3 regions of the Empedobacter sp. R132-2 genome follow, and region 1 is predicted to be linked to each of the others. Evidence: riboswitches for the same ligand, from Rfam matches in the RefSeq annotation. Region 1 holds a riboswitch; each other region holds the start of a gene.
The links. Region 1 has a riboswitch for S-adenosylmethionine ahead of HXZ69_RS12645 (hypothetical protein). Riboswitches for the same ligand answer to the same signal wherever they lie in the genome.
Positions count from the first base shown of each region.

Region 2: another riboswitch for S-adenosylmethionine. It lies ahead of HXZ69_RS04375 (TonB-dependent receptor plug domain-containing protein); the one in region 1 lies ahead of HXZ69_RS12645 (hypothetical protein).
Region 3: another riboswitch for S-adenosylmethionine. It lies ahead of HXZ69_RS10625 (hypothetical protein); the one in region 1 lies ahead of HXZ69_RS12645 (hypothetical protein).

Region 1 covers NZ_JACAGG010000033.1:15,138-22,588, reverse strand. Annotated here, with positions in the region: gene aceA (isocitrate lyase) at 1-228, opposite strand, end outside; gene aceB (malate synthase A) at 306-1,892, opposite strand; gene HXZ69_RS12650 (helix-turn-helix domain-containing protein) at 2,010-3,497, shown strand; gene HXZ69_RS12645 (hypothetical protein) at 3,555-3,800, opposite strand; SAM-I-IV-variant riboswitch at 3,844-3,943, opposite strand; gene HXZ69_RS12640 (ABC-F family ATP-binding cassette domain-containing protein) at 4,012-5,901, opposite strand; gene HXZ69_RS12635 (ABC transporter permease) at 5,936-7,117, opposite strand; gene HXZ69_RS12630 (HlyD family secretion protein) at 7,124-7,451, opposite strand, start outside.
Region 2 covers NZ_JACAGG010000004.1:136,270-143,720, reverse strand. Annotated here, with positions in the region: gene HXZ69_RS04400 (alpha/beta hydrolase) at 1-594, opposite strand, end outside; gene HXZ69_RS04395 (nitroreductase family protein) at 706-1,278, opposite strand; gene HXZ69_RS04390 (DUF2189 domain-containing protein) at 1,352-2,113, shown strand; gene HXZ69_RS04385 (aminodeoxychorismate synthase component I) at 2,129-3,088, shown strand; gene HXZ69_RS04380 (aminotransferase class IV) at 3,072-3,671, shown strand; SAM riboswitch class I at 3,730-3,833, shown strand; gene HXZ69_RS04375 (TonB-dependent receptor plug domain-containing protein) at 3,887-6,274, shown strand; gene HXZ69_RS04370 (APC family permease) at 6,344-7,451, shown strand, end outside.
Region 3 covers NZ_JACAGG010000022.1:31,049-38,499, reverse strand. Annotated here, with positions in the region: gene HXZ69_RS10650 (hypothetical protein) at 91-369, opposite strand; gene HXZ69_RS10645 (SOS response-associated peptidase) at 437-1,021, shown strand; gene HXZ69_RS10640 (GIY-YIG nuclease family protein) at 1,010-1,816, opposite strand; gene HXZ69_RS10635 (Y-family DNA polymerase) at 1,907-3,175, shown strand; gene HXZ69_RS10630 (LexA family protein) at 3,176-3,634, shown strand; SAM-I-IV-variant riboswitch at 3,679-3,773, shown strand; gene HXZ69_RS10625 (hypothetical protein) at 3,823-4,062, shown strand; gene HXZ69_RS10620 (hypothetical protein) at 4,108-4,515, opposite strand; gene HXZ69_RS10615 (type I restriction-modification system subunit M) at 4,739-6,298, shown strand; gene HXZ69_RS10610 (restriction endonuclease subunit S) at 6,288-7,451, shown strand, end outside.

The DNA.
Region 1 (7,451 bases):
TTGTATGGCTTGATTACCATTCAAAGCGCCTAAACCCGCCATAAATGCCTTCGAATTTAAGCCTTCCCAAAGTTTCTTAGAACCTAATCTTGCTAAAGTGTAATCGATGTCCAAAGAACCTCTTAATCGAATTACATCTTCTGCTGAATAAGGACGAACAATGTCTGTCCAGCGTGGATTAGTTTCCCAATCCTGCCGAATCTTCTGAATTCTTTCTTGATTGCTCATAATTGTGTTTTTTGTGTTTTGTTTATGAATGTGTGTTGTGTGTGTATTTCTTTTTGTGTGTGTCTGGTTATAAGGGCTTAATCAATATACTTATAGGCTTCTAATGTTAAAAATTCGGTAAACTTGTGCGATAAAACTAATTCGTCAAAGATTGAAATAGCTTCTTCAAATCTTCCGTTCAAATAGTTTTCCTCACCAACTAATTCTTTTATTTTTTGAACCTCTTCGGCTCTTAATTTTTTGTATTTGTCACTATTAAATTCGCATCCGTTTTCTAACGTAATCGACTGGCTTAACCATTGCCAAACCTGCGTACGAGAGATTTCTGCTGTTGCTGCGTCTTCCATTAAGTTATATAAAGCTGCGGCACCTTTTCCAGATAACCAACTTTCGATGTATAAAATTCCGACATTAATATTGTCTCTAATTCCTTGTTCTGTAACTGTTCCTTTTGGCAATTCTAACAAAGCCTCGGCAGTTGTTACAACATCTTCTCGCTTATTGTCAATTTGATTAGCTTGTGGCATATATTCGTCAAAAATATCTTTTGCGACTTTTACCAAAGCAGGATGCGCAACCCACGTTCCATCGTGTCCATTTTTTACTTCGCGAAGTTTATCATTCTTCACTTTTTCAAAGGCAATTTCATTGGCTTTTTCATCATTCTTAATCGGAATTTGAGCAGCCATTCCACCAATTGCATGTATGTTTCGTTTATGACAACGTTGAATAACTGCTTGCGAATATGCAGCCATAAAAGGCGAAGTCATCGTAACTTGTGAACGATCTGGAACAATAAAATTTGGGTGTTTCTTAAATTTTTTGATATAAGAAAATATATAATCCCAACGACCGCAGTTAAGGCCTGCGATGTGGTCTTTTAATTCGTAAATAATTTCATCTAACTGAAAAGAAGCTGTTATAGTTTCGATCAAAACTGTAGCTTTAATCGTAGCTTGTGGAATGTTTAAATAATTTTGTGCGAAAACAAAAACATCGTTCCACCAGCGTGCTTCTAGGTGATGTTCTAATTTAGGAAGATAGAAATAAGGCCCACTTTGCTTGGAAAGTAACGTGTGTGCATTATGGAAAAAATATAAACCAAAGTCAAATAGTGAGCCTGATATTTCTTGTTTATCTATTATGATATTCTTTTCATTCAAATGTAAACCTCTCGGTCTTACAAGCAAGACAGCAGTTTTTTCGTTTAATTGATACTTTTTTCCATTATTTTCCAATGAAATAGTACCATTTACTGCATCTCTTAAATTTTGTTGTCCTTGAAGATTGTTATCCCACGTTGGAGAATTGCTATCTTCAAAATCGGCCATAAATGTTTTAGCGCCAGAATTTAACGCGTTAATTACCATTTTACGGTCAACTGGACCAGTTATTTCAACGCGTCTGTCTTGTAAATCAGCTGGAATAGGAGCTGCTGTCCAATCCCCATTTCTGATTTCTTTTGTTTCTGACAAAAAAGTTGGAAAATTACCCAAATCAAAAAAGATTTGTCTTTCTTGTCGATTCGCCAAAAGTTCTAAACGTCTTTCATTGAAATTTTTGTGTAAAGCTGTTAAAAATTTAACTGCTTCGGTTGTCAAAACATCTGGATAACTATCCAGCTTATTCTGCGATAATTTTAATTCACTTGTAATAGTATCCATTTTTTGTGTTTTTGTTGTAATTTTGGTTTTGGTTATTCGAGCGGAATTTTACTTTCAGCGAACGTTCGCTAAATTATAAAAATTCGTTTACATTTACCAAATATTTTTGAAAAAATTATGCAAGAAGAATACATTAAATTAATTTTTGGGTTAAAACTAAAACAAGTTAGAACGGCTAAAGATTTGTCATTGTTTAAGTTATCTAAGCTAACTGGACTTTCGAAATCGTATTTGAATGAGATCGAAAAAGGTAAAAAATATCCAAAAACTGATAAAATTGTTGCTCTTGCCGAAGCGTTGGAAATTCCTTACGATGAGATAGTTTCATTAAAATTGGATAAAAATTTAGCACCAGTCGCTGAGATTTTACAATCAAATTTATTACAAGAAATTCCTTTGGAACTCTTCGGAATTGAAGAAAGAGATTTAATTGAGATCATTTCTAACGCACCAATGAAGGTAAATGCATTTATTTCTACGTTGATTGAAATAGGTAATAATTACAATCTTACGCGCGAAAGTTTTTTCTTGGCTTCGTTGAGGTCTTTTCAGGAAGCAAATGATAATTATTTTCCTGAAATTGAAAAATCAGCAAAAAGTTTTTTACAAGAATATTTGATTGAATCTGAAGATTTTGTAAAAAATGAAACGATGGAAGAAATTCTGAAAGAGGAATATAATTATACCATTCTTTATGAAGATTTCACTTCTTTAGGAGGGAAGGATTTAGCGAAATTGCGTTCTATTTTTATCAAAGAGAAAAAACTTTTGTATATCAATATCAATTCTGATAATGATCAAAAACGATTTATTCTGGCGAAAGAATTAGGCTATAATTACCTTGATTTGAAGGAGCGTTTGTATACATTTTCGTGGGCAAGTTTCGATAATTTTGATCAATTGTTAAACAATTTTTATGCATCTTATTTTGCTGGAGCGTTGTTGTTACCAGAAGAAAAATTGTTGAAGGATATGCAGAATTTGTTTGCTATAGAGCATCATGATTTGTCTAAATTTCAAGAAATTCTTGGAAAATATACCGAATCTCCTGAGACGGTTTATCAACGAATGACAAATTTGTTACCCAAACATTTTAATATTCGTGATTTGTTTTTCTTGCGTTTGTCAGCAAAAGTTGGCTCAAATTCATATAAATTAACGAAAGAACTTCACCTTAATCAACAACAATCGCCACAAGCAAATGAAACGGATGAGCATTATTGTCGTCGTTGGGTTTCGTTAAATGTTTTGAAAGAATTGGAAAAACATCAAGATGATCATCATGAGATTTCTGCACAAATTTCGTTGTATCCGTTCAATAATAATCAAAAATATTATGTAATTTCTTCAGCAACGAAAGATCCATTCAATCCAAATTATTTAAGAAGCGTAACGATAGGTGTGTTGTACAAATCAGCACAACGTAAAATTAAATTTATGAATGACCCATCAATTCCTGTAAAAGAAGTTGCGGTTACATGCGAAAATTGTGGGATGAAAGATTGTGCAGAACGTGTTGCTGAACCAATTCGTTTTGAAAAAGATATCCGAAATAAACGATTAAATGTTACGATTAATGATTTTATAAAAGAGCAGAGTAAGTAATATTGTCTACCATAAAATAAAAAGGAAAACTTGTTTCAAGTTTTCCTTTTTTTATGTTTAATCTAAATATTCTAATCTATTTTCAATTAATATTACATAATGTTGAAGCGAAAATGTGTTTCCTCTTTCTATGGTTGTGCTATCAAAATTACGGTATTGTAATTCGTCAAATAATGTTTTGACATAACATCTTCTTGCAGAATTCCAAGAACTGTTTCCTACATTTTGATTAAAGCGATCGACTAATTCGTTGTCAGTTAATTCACGGAATAATACGACAAATTCATTTTTTAGATTTTCCATTGTTTTAATTTTTTAATGATAAAAACAACAGGATAGAGTGGAGAATAACCTTTTATTTTGGCGTTTGCCCTCATTCTATACCACCGTAGCGTGGTTTTGGCTCGGTTGGTGTTCTGACTTTTCAGAAACTCCTGATGATTGATAGAGTAAATGTAGGAATAAATTTTTAAAACAAAAAAAGGAACTCAAAAAAAGTTCCTTTTCAATATTTTTATTCGCTTAATTCTAACCAACGAAATTCTTTTTCTTCTAATTCGTTTACAATTTTTTGAAGTTCCTCTCCAATAGTTGCGATTTTGTCATAACCTAAATTTGGGTCGGAAAGTAAATTCGTTAATTCTTCTTTTTTGGCTTCAAGAATTGGTAAAGATTTATTAATTTCTTCTAATTCTCGTTGTTCTTTAAACGATAATTTTTTTGGTTTTGTCTCTACAACTTTCTCTTTCGATTCAACTTTTTCCTGAATAACGATTTCTTTTTCAATCTTTTTATCGTCAGTTACAGGCTTGTTTTTATTCTCGATGTGATATTCTGTATATGTTCCCATATAACGAGAAATTTTTCCTTCGCCTTCAAAAATCATCAATTCATCGACCACCTTATCCATAAAATATCTATCGTGGGAAACAACTAATAAACAACCTTGATATTCTTCTAAGAAACTTTCAAGAACCGTTAAAGTAGGTAAATCTAAATCGTTTGTTGGCTCATCAAGAATCAAAAAGTTAGGATTTTTGTACAAAATTGCTAATAATTGCAGACGTTTTTTCTCTCCACCACTCAACTTTGAGATGAATGTATGTTGTTGTTCTGGCGTAAATAAAAACATTTCTAAGAATTGTTCTGCACGCATTTCTTTTCCATTAGAAAGAGGGAAAAAATCTGCAATATCTTTCACAAACTCAATGACACGTTCGTCGCCTTTAAATTCTATTCCATCTTGTTTAAAGTGTCCGATATTTAAGGTTTCTCCACGTTCAATTGTTCCAGAATCCATAGTTTCGATTCCTTCTAACATTTTTAAGAAAGTGGTTTTTCCAACACCATTTTTTCCGACTAAACCAATTTTTCCACCACGAGCGAATATATAAGAGAAATCATCTAAAATTTTCTTTTGACCAAATGCTTTCGAAACATGTTCCATTTCGATGATTTTTTGACCCAAACGCGTCATCACCATTTCTAATTTTACTTGTTGATCGACAATTTTATGTTTAGCCACTTTTTCAGTATCATAAAACGCATCAATACGAGATTTAGACTTTGTTGTACGCGCTTGTGGTTGACGACGCATCCATTCAATCTCTTTACGATAAAGGTTTTTCGCTTTGTCAATTGTCGCATTTTGATTTTCGATACGCAATGCTTTATTCGTAATATAAGTTTCGTAATTTCCCGAATGTACATACAATGTTTTGTCCTCCATTTCGAGAATTTTGGTACAAATTGCATCTAAGAAATAACGATCGTGCGTAACCAAAATCAATGTTTTGTTTTCTTTGTTCAAGAAATATTCAAGCCATTCCACCATTTCAATATCCAAATGGTTGGTAGGCTCATCCAAAATCAAAAGAACATATCCAGTTTCGAAACTTAAATCAATCAAAAATTTTGCTAAAGAAATACGTTTTCGCTGACCTCCAGAAAGTTTTCCAATTTTTTGCTCCAAGAAATCAATCTTCAATTTTGATAAAATTTCCTTGATTGTTGGTTCAACTTTCCATGCATCTAAAACATCCATTTTTCCCATTAAATCAATTAAATCAGGATTTGTTGGATCATTTTCGATCATGTTTTCATATTGACGAACAATATCTAAAACTTCATTCGAATGATTGAAAATATATTCTTCACTTTTTAAATTTTCGTCAAAGTCATCACTTTGATCTAACATCAAAATTTTAACACCTTTATTTGGGCGAACTTCGCCAGAATCAGCCGTTTCTAATCCAGCTAAAATTTTAAGTAAAGTAGATTTCCCACTTCCGTTTTTTGCTACGAATGCGATTTGGTCTCCTTCATTCACATGAAAATTTACATCTTCAAACAAAGTTCGGATTCCATATGATTTGGTTAGATTTTCAACTGTAAGAAAATTCATGGTTTATTATCTGTTTTGTAGTTAAAAAAAGATGCTAAATCTTTTCTGTTCCGATTTGTTTCATCGATTGTTTAGCTTTTCTTATTTTAACGATTAGAATAGCCAAAGATAAGATAAAGCAAATACTTCCTATTACAATTAGATTATTTAAATGTGGTTGAATTAACGCAGGATCGCCTTTTTCGATGAAAAGTATTCGGAATATTTTCAAATAATGTGTTAATGGAATGCAATCTGCAATTGCTTGAATCCATTTTGGCATTTGACTTAAAGGCCATGTAAATCCACTTAAAATAAAACTTGGTGTTGCAACAACCATCAAAACTTCGGTTGCTTTTAATTGGCTTGGAAGGAGAATGCTGACTAAAAATCCTAAAAAACAAACGGCTAAAATAAATGCAAGAGAAGAAGTGAAGAATGGCCAAAATTCGGTCTCTAATTTCATGTCATAAAACATTCCGAACCAGTAATACAGCATATATATAAATACTGACATAAATAAATAAGGGAAAGTTTTGACGAATAAAATGGTAAAAGGATTGGATGATTTTAAGATCAATTCATTAAATGTCCTATTCTCAAATTCTGAAGCAAATGAAAGTGCTAAACCTAATAATAAAACCTGTTGTAATACGGTTAATAAAACACCTGGAAGCATAAAATATAAGTAGTTTCCACTTCTGATATTTTGACGAATCATCGTTGATTTGAATGGTTCGTAGCTTTGTGTTGCAATATATTCAGGAACGCCTTGTTTCCGAGCTGTTTCTATCGAAATTCCGGCTTTCATTGTTGTTAAAACTGTCGTAATTGCGATTGCCGCTGTATTAGAAGTTAACGTGTTTGAAGCATCTACAAAATAAGCGATTTCGGGTAATTTTTTTTGTTGTACATCAGATTGAAAGTTTCGAGGAATAACAACCACAACTTCAGCTCCGATTGCTAAAGCTTTATTCTTAGAATCAAACGTTGAAGGTAAAACTTCAGCAACTTTCACCGATTCATTTTCATCTAACATCTGAATAATTTTCTGACTTGTCGTCGTATGATCTTCATCTACAACAATAATTGGTAAATCGGTTACATTCCCTTTTTTATAAACATTTCCGATCAGAACACCATACATAATAGGTGCTCCCAAGAATAAAATTGGTAAAACAGGATTCTTGAAGAAAAGTTTGAATTCTCGTATAATTAAATGAAAAATCGTTTTCATCAGAATTTATTTAGCATTAAGATCTAAAACTACATTTGCTTTTGTCAATAGTTGAGTAGCTTGTTTATAGTCAACAGGAACAACTTTCACTTCATATTGCGATTGTTGTTGATCAATATCAGGATAAGCAGTCGAAATATTTGCATACGAATTAAGCACTTTTATCGAAACAATTTTACCTTTCAAAACCATATTATTTTTATAAGGAACTTTTAAATTGACGATTTGATTTTTTTGCAATTGTCCGATTTTATTCTCAGGAATTGTAAATCTAAAAAATGTAGTTTCTTCCAAAATCCCGTTTGCAATAGAATATCCAGCCAAAGCTAATTCT
Region 2 (7,451 bases), on a different contig from region 1:
GTGATCGTTCCACCAAAGTGAAGGATCAATTGCAATATAATAATCAAACATTTCTGGTTGTTTCAGAAAAGTTTCCATGATAAATAATCCAGCCAACGATTCGCCAATAATTCCTTTATTATTTTTAGTGCGATACTTTTTCGTGATTTCAGGAAATAACTCATCCTTGACAAAGCTTCTAAATTGATTAGAACCTCCCACAACATCGGCTATTTTTTTATCTTCTTCATTTTCAGTTGGTGGACTCAAATCTTTGCGACGTTGTATATTTTCTATTCCAACCAAAATAACTGGTTTTATTTTTTTCGAAGTAATCAAACTATCTAATGTGTTTGCAATATGTGGAAAATCTTCTTTTGTTCCGCCATCAGGCATATACAAAACGGATAACGAATCCTGAGAAGTCGAATATTCTTTTGGAACCCAAACATTAATAACTCGTTTTTCATTTAGAATTTTAGAATCAATTGTAAATGTTTCGTGTTTCGGGATTGGATCGTTGTAAACAGGCAGATTAGAGTTTTTGCAAGATGTAAAAAAACTAATAGAGATTACAACTAATAAGTAGTTAAAAATAGATTTCATGTATTTCATATTAAAGTATTTAGTCAAATATACAAAAATCATAAAGAGTTGATTTTCTATTTAATAAAAAAGACCACTAAAAAATTAGTAGTCTTTTTCAAATTATTTTCTAAAGAGTTTTTAATACTCTAAAAATCTCACTTTATTTTCGATTGGTTGACGAACAGCTTCTGGAGAATCTCCTTCAATTTTTCCCATATAGAAAACACCAACACATTTTTCGCCTTCTTCCATAGTTGTAAACTCATCAACATTGGCGATAATGTTTGCTGGAGAAGACCAATATGCACCAATCTTTAGCGCACTTGCCATTAACCACATATTCTGAACAGCCATAGAAGTTGCAGCTAATTCTTCCCATTCAGGATTTTTTTCTGTGTTGATAAAATTGATTAATACAATTTTATTCGACTTATCACATTTCTCAATTAATGCATTTATTTTTCTGTCGCTCAATTGATCTGTTGGCGTTCCTTGCACATAAACACGCTTTACGTATTCGCGGAAACGGTCTTTTGCAGGTCCTTCTAAAACAACAAAACGCCAAGGTTCTGTTTTTTTATGAGATGGCGCCCAATTTGCTGCCTCAAAAATTTGATTCAATTCTTCGCGCGTAATTTCTTCTTGATTGTATTGCGGAGGAAATATAGAGCGTCTATTTTTTATGATTGATAATAAATCGTTTGCATTCATGTTGTAACAATTATTAATTTTTATTCTACTAATCAAGCAAATTTACATTAATTTCAATTAAACCAACGTTAAGATGAAAACATTAGATTACAACAAAATTGAGTATTACAAAAACAATAAATTCCAATTTGATATCGGAAAATATTTCAATCAATCATTAGAACTTTTCCAAAATAATTGGCAGCCATTTGTTATTTATGCTCTTGTTGCAGCTATTGTTTATATGTTTACTTCCTTCACTATAATCGGATTGCTTTTTGTGATGTATCCACTTATAATGGGATTTATGATTGGAGCAGAACGTGCCGAAAACAAAATGTCATTAGAACTAGGTGACTTTTTTGGAGGTTTCAAAAATATAGGAAGCTATTTCCTTTTAACACTTATCGTAATGGGAGTTGCAATAGTTGTAATGTTACCATACATTATTTTTTCTTTTTTACCACTTATGTTTAATGATCCCGAAAATGTAAACTCAGCATTAATGATTGGTTCATCGCTTTTTGGTATGTTATACATCTTAGTGGCGACAGTATTTTTATTGTTCTTACAAGCGTGTATTTATCTGGCTCCGTATCTTATTCATTATGGAAATATGAGCGCTATTGACGCAATGAAAACTTCTTATGCAATCGTAAAAAAGAATTTTTGGTGGATGATTCTAATAGCTATTGTTGTTAGTCTGGTTGCTTCAATAGGAGCTATTGCTTGTTATGTGGGTGTGTTAGCAACTTATCCAATTGGCTATATGATGGTTTATTTTATGTTAAAAGATATGATTTTGACAGATGATGAAAAAACAGAAATTGATCTACTTGGTACAAACCAAGAATAATATTAATTTTATCGAATGTTAGCAAAGCATTCGATTTTTACGAAAATGAATGAATTGGGAGCTGCAAAAGTTCCCTTTTTTTTTATGATCGATTTTTTGAAAGAAAATGGAGAAGTAATTCCGTTAAATGAATTACCTGATGAGATAAAATTTGAAGTAGATTCAACAAAAAAAGAATCTTTTCAGAAAGATTTTAAATTCAATAAATTCCCGATTTCCTTTGACGAATATTTGCCAAAATTCAATTATGTTCACGATAATATTTTGTTTGGAAATTCATATTTAACGAATTTAACGCTTCCAACAAAAATTGAAACTGATTTGTCTTTGAATGATATTTTTCAGTTTTCTGAAACAAAATATAAATTGAAATATAAAGACGAATTTGTTTGTTTTTCTCCCGAACGTTTTGTGAAAATTGAAGCTCAAAAAATCTTTTCAAATCCAATGAAAGGAACCATTGATGCCTCGATTCTAAATGCGAAGCAACTTATTTTGAATGATGAAAAAGAAGCTGCCGAACATGCTACAATTGTCGATTTAATTAGAAATGATTTGAGTCTTGTTTCAGAAAATGTTGAGGTAACAAATTATCGCTACATGGATGAGGTGAAGACAAATGATGCAACACTTTTGCAAGTGAGTTCTGAGATAAAAGGTGATTTGAACGATGATTATTACCAAAACTTAGGAACGATTTTCGATCAACTTTTACCTGCAGGTTCTATTTGCGGTGCTCCCAAAAAGAAAACCGTCGAAATTATTTTAGAAGCAGAAAAGTATCATCGTAATTTTTATACAGGAGTTTTTGGTGTTTTTGATGGAAAAAATCTTGATAGTGCTGTGATGATTCGTTTTATTGAAAATAATCAAGGCGAATTGTTTTTCAAGAGTGGAGGAGGAATAACGGCAAAAAGCAAAGCGAAAGCAGAATACGAAGAATTAATTCAGAAAGTATATGTTCCAATTTATTGAATCGATTTGTTGTGTGAATAAACAACTTCGAAATTTAGAATTTCATCAAGCGAGATTTGATCGAACAAGAAATGATAATTTTACTGAAATCAATCCGATTTTATTGAACGAAATTATTAAGTTTCCAACAGATTTAACGGATGAAAAATATAAAGTTAGAATTGTTTATGATCGAGAAATTCAATCGGTAGAATTTCAACCGTATCAAATCAAACCAATTGAAAGTATTCAACTTTTTGAGATCGAAAATAAAATTGATTATTCCTACAAATATTTAGATCGTTGGTTTTTTGATGAGTATTTAAAAGAATCAAAAACAGATGATTTGGTCTTGGTGAAATCAAATTATATTACCGATTGTATTTATTCGAATATTGTTTTTTTTGACGGTTCTCAATGGATCACGCCGCGAAGTTTTTTGTTGAAAGGAACAATGAGAGAAGCTTTGTTGCAATCAGGCGAAATCATTCAGAAAAATATAAAGGTTTCAGATCTAGTTAACTTCAAATCATTCAAACGAATCAATGCAATGATGAATTTGGACGAAAGTCAAGAGTTAGATATTTCATTGTTAATTCAATAACTCTATAAAAATGATAGAGTATTATTTGCATTTTCATTTTTTAACATTACCTTTGCATAACTTATCAAGAAAGGTGGAGGGATTGGCCCTGTGAAACCTTAGCAACCAGATGACTTATAATCTAAGGTGCTAAATCCAACCTATTAGAGGGAAAGATGAGTAAAAGTATTTCACTTTTATCTGTTGGTTTCTTGAAAGTTTTATGAAAATTAAAAATGAAAAGAAACAAATTTTTACTTGCTTCATTCGCATTTATTTGCGCATCTACACTTTTCGCTCAAGAAGTTGAAAAGGAGGAAACAAATCTTAACGAAGTTATTTTAATCGGTGGTCGTACATCAGAAAGAACGGTGGTTAATTCGTCAGTTCCTGTCGATATTATCGATGTTGAGAAATTGAAAACGTCTTCTCCTCAATTGAGTGTAAATGATATTTTGAATGTGGTTATTCCTTCTTTTAATTCGGTTCGTCAATCATCTGCCGATGGAACGGAGCATATCGATCCTGTGACGTTGCGCGGAATGGGACCAGATCAGGTTTTGGTTTTGATTAATGGAAAACGTCGTCACACAACTTCGTTGGTGAATTACCAAAATACGGTAGGGAATGGTTCTGTAGGAACAGATTTAGGTGCAATTCCGATTTCGGCGATCGATAAAATTGAAGTTTTACGTGATGGTGCGGCTGCGCAATATGGCTCTGATGCGATTGCGGGAGTTGTAAATATTGTTTTGAAATCTAAACCAGGAGGTGACGCGTCTTTGACGTATGGTCAGACTTCTCGAAATGATGGTGAAACGTATAATTTTAACGGAAGTTATGGAACGAAATTAGGACAATCAGGTTCAATTGTTTTTTCGGCGGTTGTAAGTGAGCGCAAGAAAACGAATCGTTCAAAAGATCATAATTTAGATATTTTTGGAGATAATTTCGCCTACGATTTTGCAGATGATCCAGATGCAGCAAGAGCTGCGGATGATGCTAAAATTGCTGCTTTAGGACTTTCGAGAAAAGATTTTAGATTTCAAATTGGAGATGCGGCAATCAAAAATCAACAATTTTTTGTAAATGCTGAAACGGCGATTAATGATCGATTAGATTTTTATTCATTTGGAGGCGTTTCATTACGCCAAGGAAATGGATTCGGTTTTAGAAGATTGCCAAGCGAATTGTCTGAAGATGCGTTAAAAATTTATCCAAATGGTTTTCAAGCAACGTTAAAATCTAATGTAAATGATTATTCAAATTCGACAGGATTACGTTATTCATATGATGGATGGAAAGTTGACTTGAGTAATACTTTTGGTTTAAATTCATTCAAATATGATTTAGAAAATTCAATTAATCAATCATTAGGTTTAAATTCTCCAACCGATTTTTATGCAGGGAAACATCAATTTTTACAAAATACAGTCAATTTAGATTTTTCGAAACGAATCAATCAAAATGTTAGCTTAGCGTTTGGAGGAGAATATCGTTTTGAACAATATAAAATCGAAGCAGGAGATGAAGCTTCTTACACAGGTTCTGGATCTGAATCTTTTGTAGGATTTTCTCCATTAAATGCTGTAAAAGGTGATCGTCATTCAGTTGCGGCTTATGTAGATGGAGAATTGAAATTTGGAGATTTTACGGCTGATTTGGCTGGACGTTTCGAAAATTACTCAGATTTTGGAAGTACAATCAACGGAAAATTAGCGATGCGATATGAATACGCAAAAGGATATTCGGTTCGTGGAGCAATTTCAACAGGATTTAGAGCGCCTTCTTTACAACAAAAATACTTTAGTAATTCATATACTGATTTATTCTTGAATGATAATGGAGATCAAGTTTTGGTTACAAAAGGAATTATCCAAAATGAGTCTGAATTGTCGAGAGAAATTGGTTTGGATAAATTGAAAGAAGAAAAATCAATCAATGCAAGTTTAGGTTTAACATTTCGTCCGACTTCAAAATTATTCATCACATTGGATGGATATTTTATAAAAGTTGATGACCGAATTGTCTTAACTTCTGATATCACAGATCCTGCTTTAGAAAAATATAATGTAGCGACAGCGCGTATTTTTACGAATGCAATTGATACAGAAACCAAAGGTTTGGATTTAGTGATTTCCTATGATACACGTTTAGGTCGAGGAAAATTGAATGCAAGTTTATCAGGAAATATCAATGAAACAAAGATTGTCGGTTATCATTTTCCAACAGCTTTAACAATTCCAACGGAAGAATTTTTTGGCTCTGATCAAGTCAATATTATCGAATCATTAAGTCCAAAAACAAAAGTAACTTTAGGATTGAATTATGCAATTTCTGGATTCAATTTTATGGTGCGTAACACGTATTTCGGAAAAGTGACAAAAGATGGATATCCTTGGGGAAGTATCCAAGAACACACGGGAAAAGTGGTGACGGATGCTTCGATTGGTTATGATATTACAAAGAATTTCAACTTTACAATTGGTGCAAATAATTTGTTTGATGTTTTCCCAGACAAGCAAGTTTACGAGAATTCTTATTATGGAGTTTTTCCGTATGCGCCAGTGCAAATGGGGATGACAGGAGCGTATTATTTTGCGCGTGCAAGTTTTAAATTTTAATCAATAATAAAATATTCTAAGTGTCAATTTTAATGTAAATTCAAACATTCAATTGGCACTTTTTTGTGTATGGCACATTCAAAAATTGGTTGGAAAACCGCAGCAGCATTAGTGATTTCGAATATGATCGGAACAGGTGTTTTTACCAGTTTGGGTTATCAAATTTCTGATCTAAAAAATACAACTTCTATCTTATTATTGTGGGCAATAGGAGGATTGTTAGCGTTGATTGGCGCATTTATTTATTCGGAGTTAGCTTCAAAATTTAAACAATCAGGAGGAGATTATATTTACTTATCTCGCACATTTCATCCTGTTTTTGGTTATTTATCAAGTTGGATTTCTTTATTCGTTGGTTTCTCAGCGCCGATTTCTTTAGCGGCTTTGGCAATGGGAAAATACTTGAATGTTTTCGGGTTTGATTTAGGAAAAGAATTTGCAATAGCCATGATTTTGATTGTTGCCGTTTTTCAATCATTCAGTCTAAATTTGAGTAGTAAATTTCAGAATATTTTTACTATTCTAAAAGTTGTATTTATTGTTGTTTTAATTGTTTTAGGTTTTTATTTTGCTCCAGCAGTTGAGCCAAATGCGGTAGTTTTTGATTCGACTTGGAAAAATGAATTGTTACTTCCTGCATTTGCGACGTCTTTGGTTTATGTTACTTTTGCTTATACAGGTTGGAATTCGGCTTCATACATCGTAGAAGAAATTGAGCAACCAAAACAAAACTTACCAAAAGCACTATTTATAGGCGTTATTTTTGTCACGATTTCTTATGTTTTGCTAAATTATGTTTTCTTGAAACATGCATCAGCAGGAACTTTGGCTGGACAAGAAAATGTTGCAAATATTTCGTTCGGTAATCTGCTTGGAAATAATGTAAAATGGGTGAGTTGCTTTATTGCTTTACAATTAATTGCGACGATTAGCGGTTATTTGTGGATTGGTTCTCGTTTGACGCAAGCCACAGCGCGCGAAAATAAATTGTGGAATTTTATGGCGAAAGAGAACAAAAATAGAATTCCAGTTCGTGCAATTTGGGTGCATACAGCAATTAGTATTTTGCTAATTTTTTCAGGAGATTTTGAAGTGATTTTTACCTATACATCGTTTGTTTTACAAATATTAGCAACATTAGCAGTTTGTACAGCTTTCTTTATCAAACAAGATCAAT
Region 3 (7,451 bases), on a different contig from region 1:
TAGATATTCATCATAATTGGTGAGTTTGTTTAAAATGCACGAATTACATCAAACTCGTTGGAAATTCTTCTTCAATCATTTCAATTGATTCTATAGTTGATTTTCTTTTTCTGTTTTTATATAGTATTCTACATCTATTATTCCGTTATATCTAGTTAGATTAGAGTTCAATTCAGAATTACTATTTTCTAAACTAATAATCTTTTTTTCGAGTTCAGAAATTTTATCAAATTCTTTCTTTTTTAAAAAATCAAATATTCCCATCGCAATTAATTTTCTTGATACAACAAAACTACATAGAGCGTTACAATCTGATTTACGTGAAACCGTAAGTTTATAAAAAATTCGTTTTAATTCTTCTACAATCATTTTAATTAATTCAATTTTTAATTGTTCTTATAGTCGTAATCATTATCTTTATTCCAAAGTTGATGCTATGTGTTTTCATGTAAAAGTGACCAAAACAAAAGAACAGATTGAAAAGAAATCAAGGTTGAAATTCAAACCTGAAGTTACATTTGCGCCAAATCCTCATTTCAAAGGTTTTGATCATCCGAAATTACCTGTGATTACCAATCAACAAGATTATATTCATTTGTTGGAATGGGGTTTAATTCCGCATTGGGCTGGAAATGATTTTAATTCGAATAACACCTTAAACGCACGCATTGAAACTATAGATGAAAAACCATCTTTTCGAGATGCTTACACCAATCGTTGTGTGATATTGGTTGATGGCTTTTATGAGTGGCGACACGAAGGCAAAGACAAAATCAAATATGATATCGGAATCAACAATAATTTGATGTGTTTAGCAGGATTATATTCTGATGATACGTTTACGATTGTTACGACTGAAGCTGTCGGCATTATGGATTATATCCACAATACAAAACATCGTATGCCTGTAGTTTTAAATGATGATGAAAACTTAATGAATTGGTTAGATTGTAAACCAATTGTTCCGTTTACTGATTTCAGCTACCAGCGTGAAGATGGTCAAGTGAGTTTATTTGGATAATTCGGATTTTATATGTCGAAATAAGATTTTTCGGACATCCTTATTATCTTGTTTTTGTTCAATAAATGATTTCATTTCGTCTAGATTCTCAATTAAATGATCGCAATAGCCAAATCCTTTGTAAACTCCTTTTTCAATTAATACAATACCTTTTTCATTTTCAGTTCTTCCAACCAATTCAAATAAAAAGTCCTTTTTGGGTAAATGTATTGTTTTCAAAAATTGACGAACTCTTTTGTTGTAAAGTTTCACATCTTCCCTATTTATACAAGCTCCGTTACATTCTTCTAAACTATATTGAAAACAACTTGATTTGGTTTTATATAAACCATTTATTTTTTGACAAAGCTTATATTTATCTGTAATGTAAAATAAATAATCTTTTGCTTCATTTAACGATGTAAATGAGATAATTTCGTTCCCAGAGTTATCAATTTTCTTCACAATTAATGCATGATAACCATCCGAATTTATTTCTTTGTTCAAAGCATAGAAAAACTTAATTTTTCGTTGAGCTCGATTAAATAGTGGTAGATTTTGCTTAATTAGTTCAGATTCTCTCAACAAAGCAATTAATTCATTTCCTGTATTTTCAAATTGAATGGAATGCGTAAAATACTGTAGTTTGATTTCTTTTTTGTCAAGTGATTTGAAGTGCTGAATCAATCGTTTTCTAATGTCAATACTTTTTCCAATGTAGATAATATCTTGCTTGTCGTTGTATAAATAATACACGCCACAAATATTTTTTGGAACTTGGTCAACCAACATTTTCAATCTATCATTCAGTACCATGGCACAAATTTACTGAATCAATTTCTAATTATTATTTTTTAACACTTTTCCGCGACACCTTGTAGCGCTTTATTTGCTCAACTTTGTAACATGATGTATGCTTTAGTTGACTGCAATAATTTTTATGCTTCGTGCGAACGAGTTTTTAATCCAACCCTAAATGGAAAGCCAGTTGTGGTACTTTCTAACAATGATGGTTGTGTAATTGCACGTTCTAATGAAGCAAAAGATTTAGGCATTCCAATGGGTGCTCCTGCTTTTGAATACGAGAATAATTTTAGATTAAATAAAATTAATGTATTCTCATCCAATTATCCCTTATATGCGGATATGAGTAATCGCGTGATGATGATTTTAAAATCCTATTGTCCTGATATAGAAATTTATTCGATTGATGAATCTTTTCTTCTTTTCAAAGGCTTTGATAACTATGATTTGGTAAAGTACGCCCAAGAAATTAAACAAAAAATATATACCATTACCAAAATTCCAGTTTGTATTGGTATTGCTCCTACAAAGGCTTTAGCTAAAGTAGCAAATCGAATTGCGAAGAAATTTCCGAAACATCATAACGGCGTTTATATGATTGATTCGAAAGAGAAAATAAACAAAGCCTTAAAATGGTTAAAATGTGAGGATATCTGGGGAATTGGGCGACGTTTAGCTAAACGTTTATCTTATATCGGATGTCGTAATGCATATGATTTCACCTTGCTTGAAGATGAATACATCAAACGTAATTTCTCCATCGTCGAATTGCGTTTGAAAAAAGAATTATTAGGCGAAAGCGTTTTAAAATTAGATGAAGTTCAACGCAAAAAATCAATTGCGACCACTCGTAGTTTTGAGAAAACAATCAATGATTATGAAAATCTGAAAGAGCGTGTTTCTACTTTTGCTGTTTCTTGTGCCGAAAAGCTTAGAAAAGAACAATCTAAATGCAACATTATTACTGTTTTTGTGATGACCAATCGTTTTGATGAAAAGCAATCATTTGTTTCAAACTCATTAAGTACAACCTTAGATTTTGATTCGAATTCGAGTATCGTTTTGTCCAAATCTGCTTTATTTTTATTGGATAAATTGGTTCCTGCTGAAGGCAAAGTTCCTGATTATAAAAAAGCAGGCGTTATTGTTTCCGCAATTACGCCCGATAATCAAGCACAGATGAATTTATTTCATACAGAATCTCCAAAACATAAAGCGTTGATGAGTGTGATGGATAAATTAAATGCGAATTATGGCGATCATATGCTAAAATTAGCTTCGCAAGATGTTCGTAGAAAATGGAAAATGAAGCAAGAACGTTTATCACCTTGCTACACAACAAGATTTACAGATATTTTAAATGTTTATTAAATGGTACATTTTATTCAAGTTCCCAAATTCTCAGAAGAGTTAATCAATATCCCTATCAAAACAGATGGTGAAAAACGATTTGTTCAATTTTTTGGTGATGTTTCAGCAGGTTTCCCCTCTCCTGCTGCTGATTTTGTACAAAATAATATTAGTTTAGATGAAATTTTACTGAATCATCCCGAAGCAACTTATCTTAATCGTGTGGGTGGCGAAAGTATGTATCCTGAATATCTGAAAGGTGATTTACTTATCATTCGATCTGATATCGAACCCAGACATCATGATGATATTGTAGTATCGGTCAACAATTCCGAATATACTTTCAAACGTTATGATGCCATCAACAAACAATTGATTTCTCTTAATCCGAAATACAAAAATTGTATTCAATTACAAGATGAAGATGTTGTCATTATTTTGGGAGTTGTAACTGATTTGGTGAGGCATAAGAGGAATTAAATTAATTTTGAATATTAAATCATAATTAATACTTTTATAAAAGATTCAATCATCAAGAGTACATTAAGTACACCAACCGAGTTTAACAAACCACGGTGGTAAAGCGATGAGGGCTGTTCAGTCAAAAAATTGTCACTCTCTAAATTCTTAATGATTGATACTGTTTAATAAATTAAAGTATCAAAACAATGGAAAATTTAACTGAAAAATTTGAAAAAAACTTGATTTCACTTTCAGATCAAGAAGTAATTAACTCCTTCAATAAAGAGGTGGGTAATACTGGATGGGTAGCTGCACGAGCTCACTTTCTAAAAGCACTAACTAATCAATTCGAATCAAGAGAAATTGACTATTCAATCATTAAAAATGAAAATACAATTTCTTTCGCGAAAAAGGTTTTACTAAAGGAAAAAAAATTACACTATTAAAAAACATGAGCCGATTAGCATAAATAATCGGCTCATTTTATAAATTTATAACAATTCGTAAAGCTTTACCTCTCCTCCATTTTTTTCTTCGTAACTATTCGCCCAAGTAAAATAATCATATTCAATTTCTGACCAACTATTAGCTTCATATTCGAACCCATAGTTTAGGTTTACTTGATTCAATTCAATCGAAACGTGTAACCGATCTTTGTCTTCAAAATCAATTGATTTATCAAACAGCGTATTGTTATTTAGTTTTTTTAGTACAAGTTCAACCAAATTATTTGGATTATAATTTTTCAACATATCATCTAACATTATTTCGCCGACAATTACAAGGTCTAACGCTTCATTGAAACGATACAAAACCCAGTAATTTTTTAATGATTGAACTTGATCGATTTCAAAATCAGAACAGGTACAAAACGTGACATCAGAATAAACTTGACACATCAATTTAAGTTTTGATAAATATACTTTTTTATTTCAAAAGCTTCTATCCTATTCTACCTTTTTATTCGTTGTTTATTATCATAGCGTCTTATTTTGTCGCTATACTTCATTATATTTGAAAAAAAAGTACAAATATGGTTTTACGTAAAGTTTTATCCCTTAATAAGACTTTATTTGCAGTTATTGTATTTGTATATTTACAACAAAGAATTGATAAACAATTATGGCTAAAAAAGTACAAACCAAAAGTACAGAAGAAATCCTTTGGGATGCAGCAAATAAATTACGTGGTTCGATAGAACCGTCAGAATATAAACACGTGGTATTGAGTTTAATCTTCTTGAAATTTGCAAGTGATAAATTCATCAAACGCAGAGAAGAATTGATTGCAGAAGGTAAAGAAGCCTTCTTAGAAATACCCGAATTTTATCAGGCTGAAAACGTATTCTATCTTCCAGAAGAATCACGTTGGACGTACATCATCGAAAATGCCAAACAAGAAGACATTACCTTAAAAGTTGATACTGCACTTAAAACCATAGAACGTACCAACAAATCATTGGAAGGTGCGTTGCCAGATAATTATTTCTCAAGATTGGGATTGGATCAATCTAAGTTTTCGGCTTTATTGGATACCATCAACAACATCGATACGCTTCGTGATGAAGCCCAAGATATCGTGGGACGTGTGTACGAATATTTCTTAAGCAAATTTGCTATTGCCGAAGGAAAAGGAAAAGGTGAATTCTATACGCCGAAGTCGATTGTAAACTTGATTGCTGAAATGATTGAACCGTACAAGGGAAAAATCTATGACCCTTCTTGTGGTTCGGGTGGTATGTTTGTGCAATCGTTGAAGTTTATTGAGAAACACCAAGGAAACAAAAAAGACATTTCCATCTACGGACAAGAGTTAACGAATACCACATTTAAACTGGCTAAAATGAACTTAGCCATTCGTGGGATTTCTGCCAATTTAGGAAACAAAGCGGCCGATACATTTAGTGACGATCAGCACAAAGAACTGAAAGCCGATTACATCATGGCGAATCCGCCGTTCAACTTAAAAGATTGGCGCGCTGAAAACGAATTAACGGATGATCCACGTTGGACAGGTTACGAAGTTCCTCCAAAATCCAATGCCAACTATGCGTGGATTTTGAACATGATTTCTAAACTTTCCCAAAACGGTGTAGCTGGTTTTATCTTAGCGAATGGCGCTCTTTCGGGTGGTGGTGAAGAATACAAAATCCGTAAACAAATTATAGAAAACGACTTGGTAGAAGCAATTCTGATTTTGCCAGGAAGTATGTTTTATTCTACCGATATTAGTGTTTCTATGTGGATTATCAATAGAAACAAATTAGAACGTACTGTTGAGTTAAATGATGTTACAAAACATTATAGAGATAGAAGAAATGAAGTCTTATTCTTTGATTTAAGAAGAGAGGGAGTTCCTTTTGAAAAGAAATTTATCGAATTTGATGAAGTTACAATTTCTAAAATTTCACAAACCTATCATGATTGGCAACAAAAGGATTTTGAATCAACCTATCAAAATATTGAAGAGTTCTGTAAAAGTGTTCATATAGATGAAATTCGTAAGAAAGATTATTCTTTAGTTCCTAGTAAATTCATTGACTTCAAAAACATTGAAGAGAATTTCAATTTTGATGAAAAAATGAATGAAATTAAAACAGAACTATCATCTTTATTTGAACAAGAACAAACTTTAAAGAATGATGTAGTAAACGTATTTAAATCATTAGGTTATGAATTATAAACGACTTGGTGATTATATCATTGAAAAGGTTGAATTCAATGAGGGAAATAAATACGATTTATTACAAGGAGTAAGTAACAATAAATATTTTCAGAAAGCTAAGACAAACACAATAGGAGTAGATTTGTCAAAATATCGCGTGGCTCATCATAACCAATTTGTCTTTAACAGAGCTACTACTCGTAATGGAGATAAAATATCAATTGCATTAAGAAAAGGAGAAAGTTGTATTGTATCTCCTTCATATCGAATTTTTGAGGTTAAAGATGAAAATGTTTTAAATCCAGATTATTTATTGATGTGGTTTAAACGCCCAGAATTTGACCGATATGCACGATTTAAATCTCATGGTAGTGCCCATGAATTCTTTGATATGGATGAGATGAATGATGTAGAATTACCCATTCCATCCATCGAAAAACAACGCGAAATTGTAGCCCAATACCAAGCGGTAGCAAACAAAATAAAAGTCAACGAACGAATCTGTGAGAAGTTGGAAGCCACCGCTCAAACCTTATACAAACAATGGTTTGTCGATTTTGAGTTCCCGAACGAAGAAGGACAACCTTATAAATCTTCTGGCGGTGCAATGGTGTACAACCAAGAATTAGAAAAGGAAATCCCTGAGGGTTGGGAGGTTGGAACCTTAAAAGATATTTGTAATGTTTTAAATGGGTTTGCATTCGATAGCGATTTTTATTCTTTTGAAAATGGTATTAAAGTTTTAAGAGGAGAAAATGTTACTGAAAGAGCATTAAGATGGGATACATTGAAATATTATGATGGAGAAATGAATCCAAGAATTGAGAGATGTTTCTTAAAAACTAATGATATTGTAATTGGAATGGACGGTTCTAAAGTTGGTAAAAATTGGTCTTTAATAGGCGAGCATGAATTGCCTATGATTTTAGCGCAGCGAGTAGCATGCTTAAGAAGTGATTCACATATTCAAAATTTTATTTATCAAACATTAATTAATTTGAACTTTGAATATTATTGCTCACAAGTTCATACAGGAACTTCTATTCCTCATATAAGTAGTAAACAAATTGAACAATTTGAATTATTAATTCCAAATGAATTTATCACAGGATTATTTGAAAACACAATTTCAAAATTAAGAGATATAATAAATATTCACATCAGTGAAAAC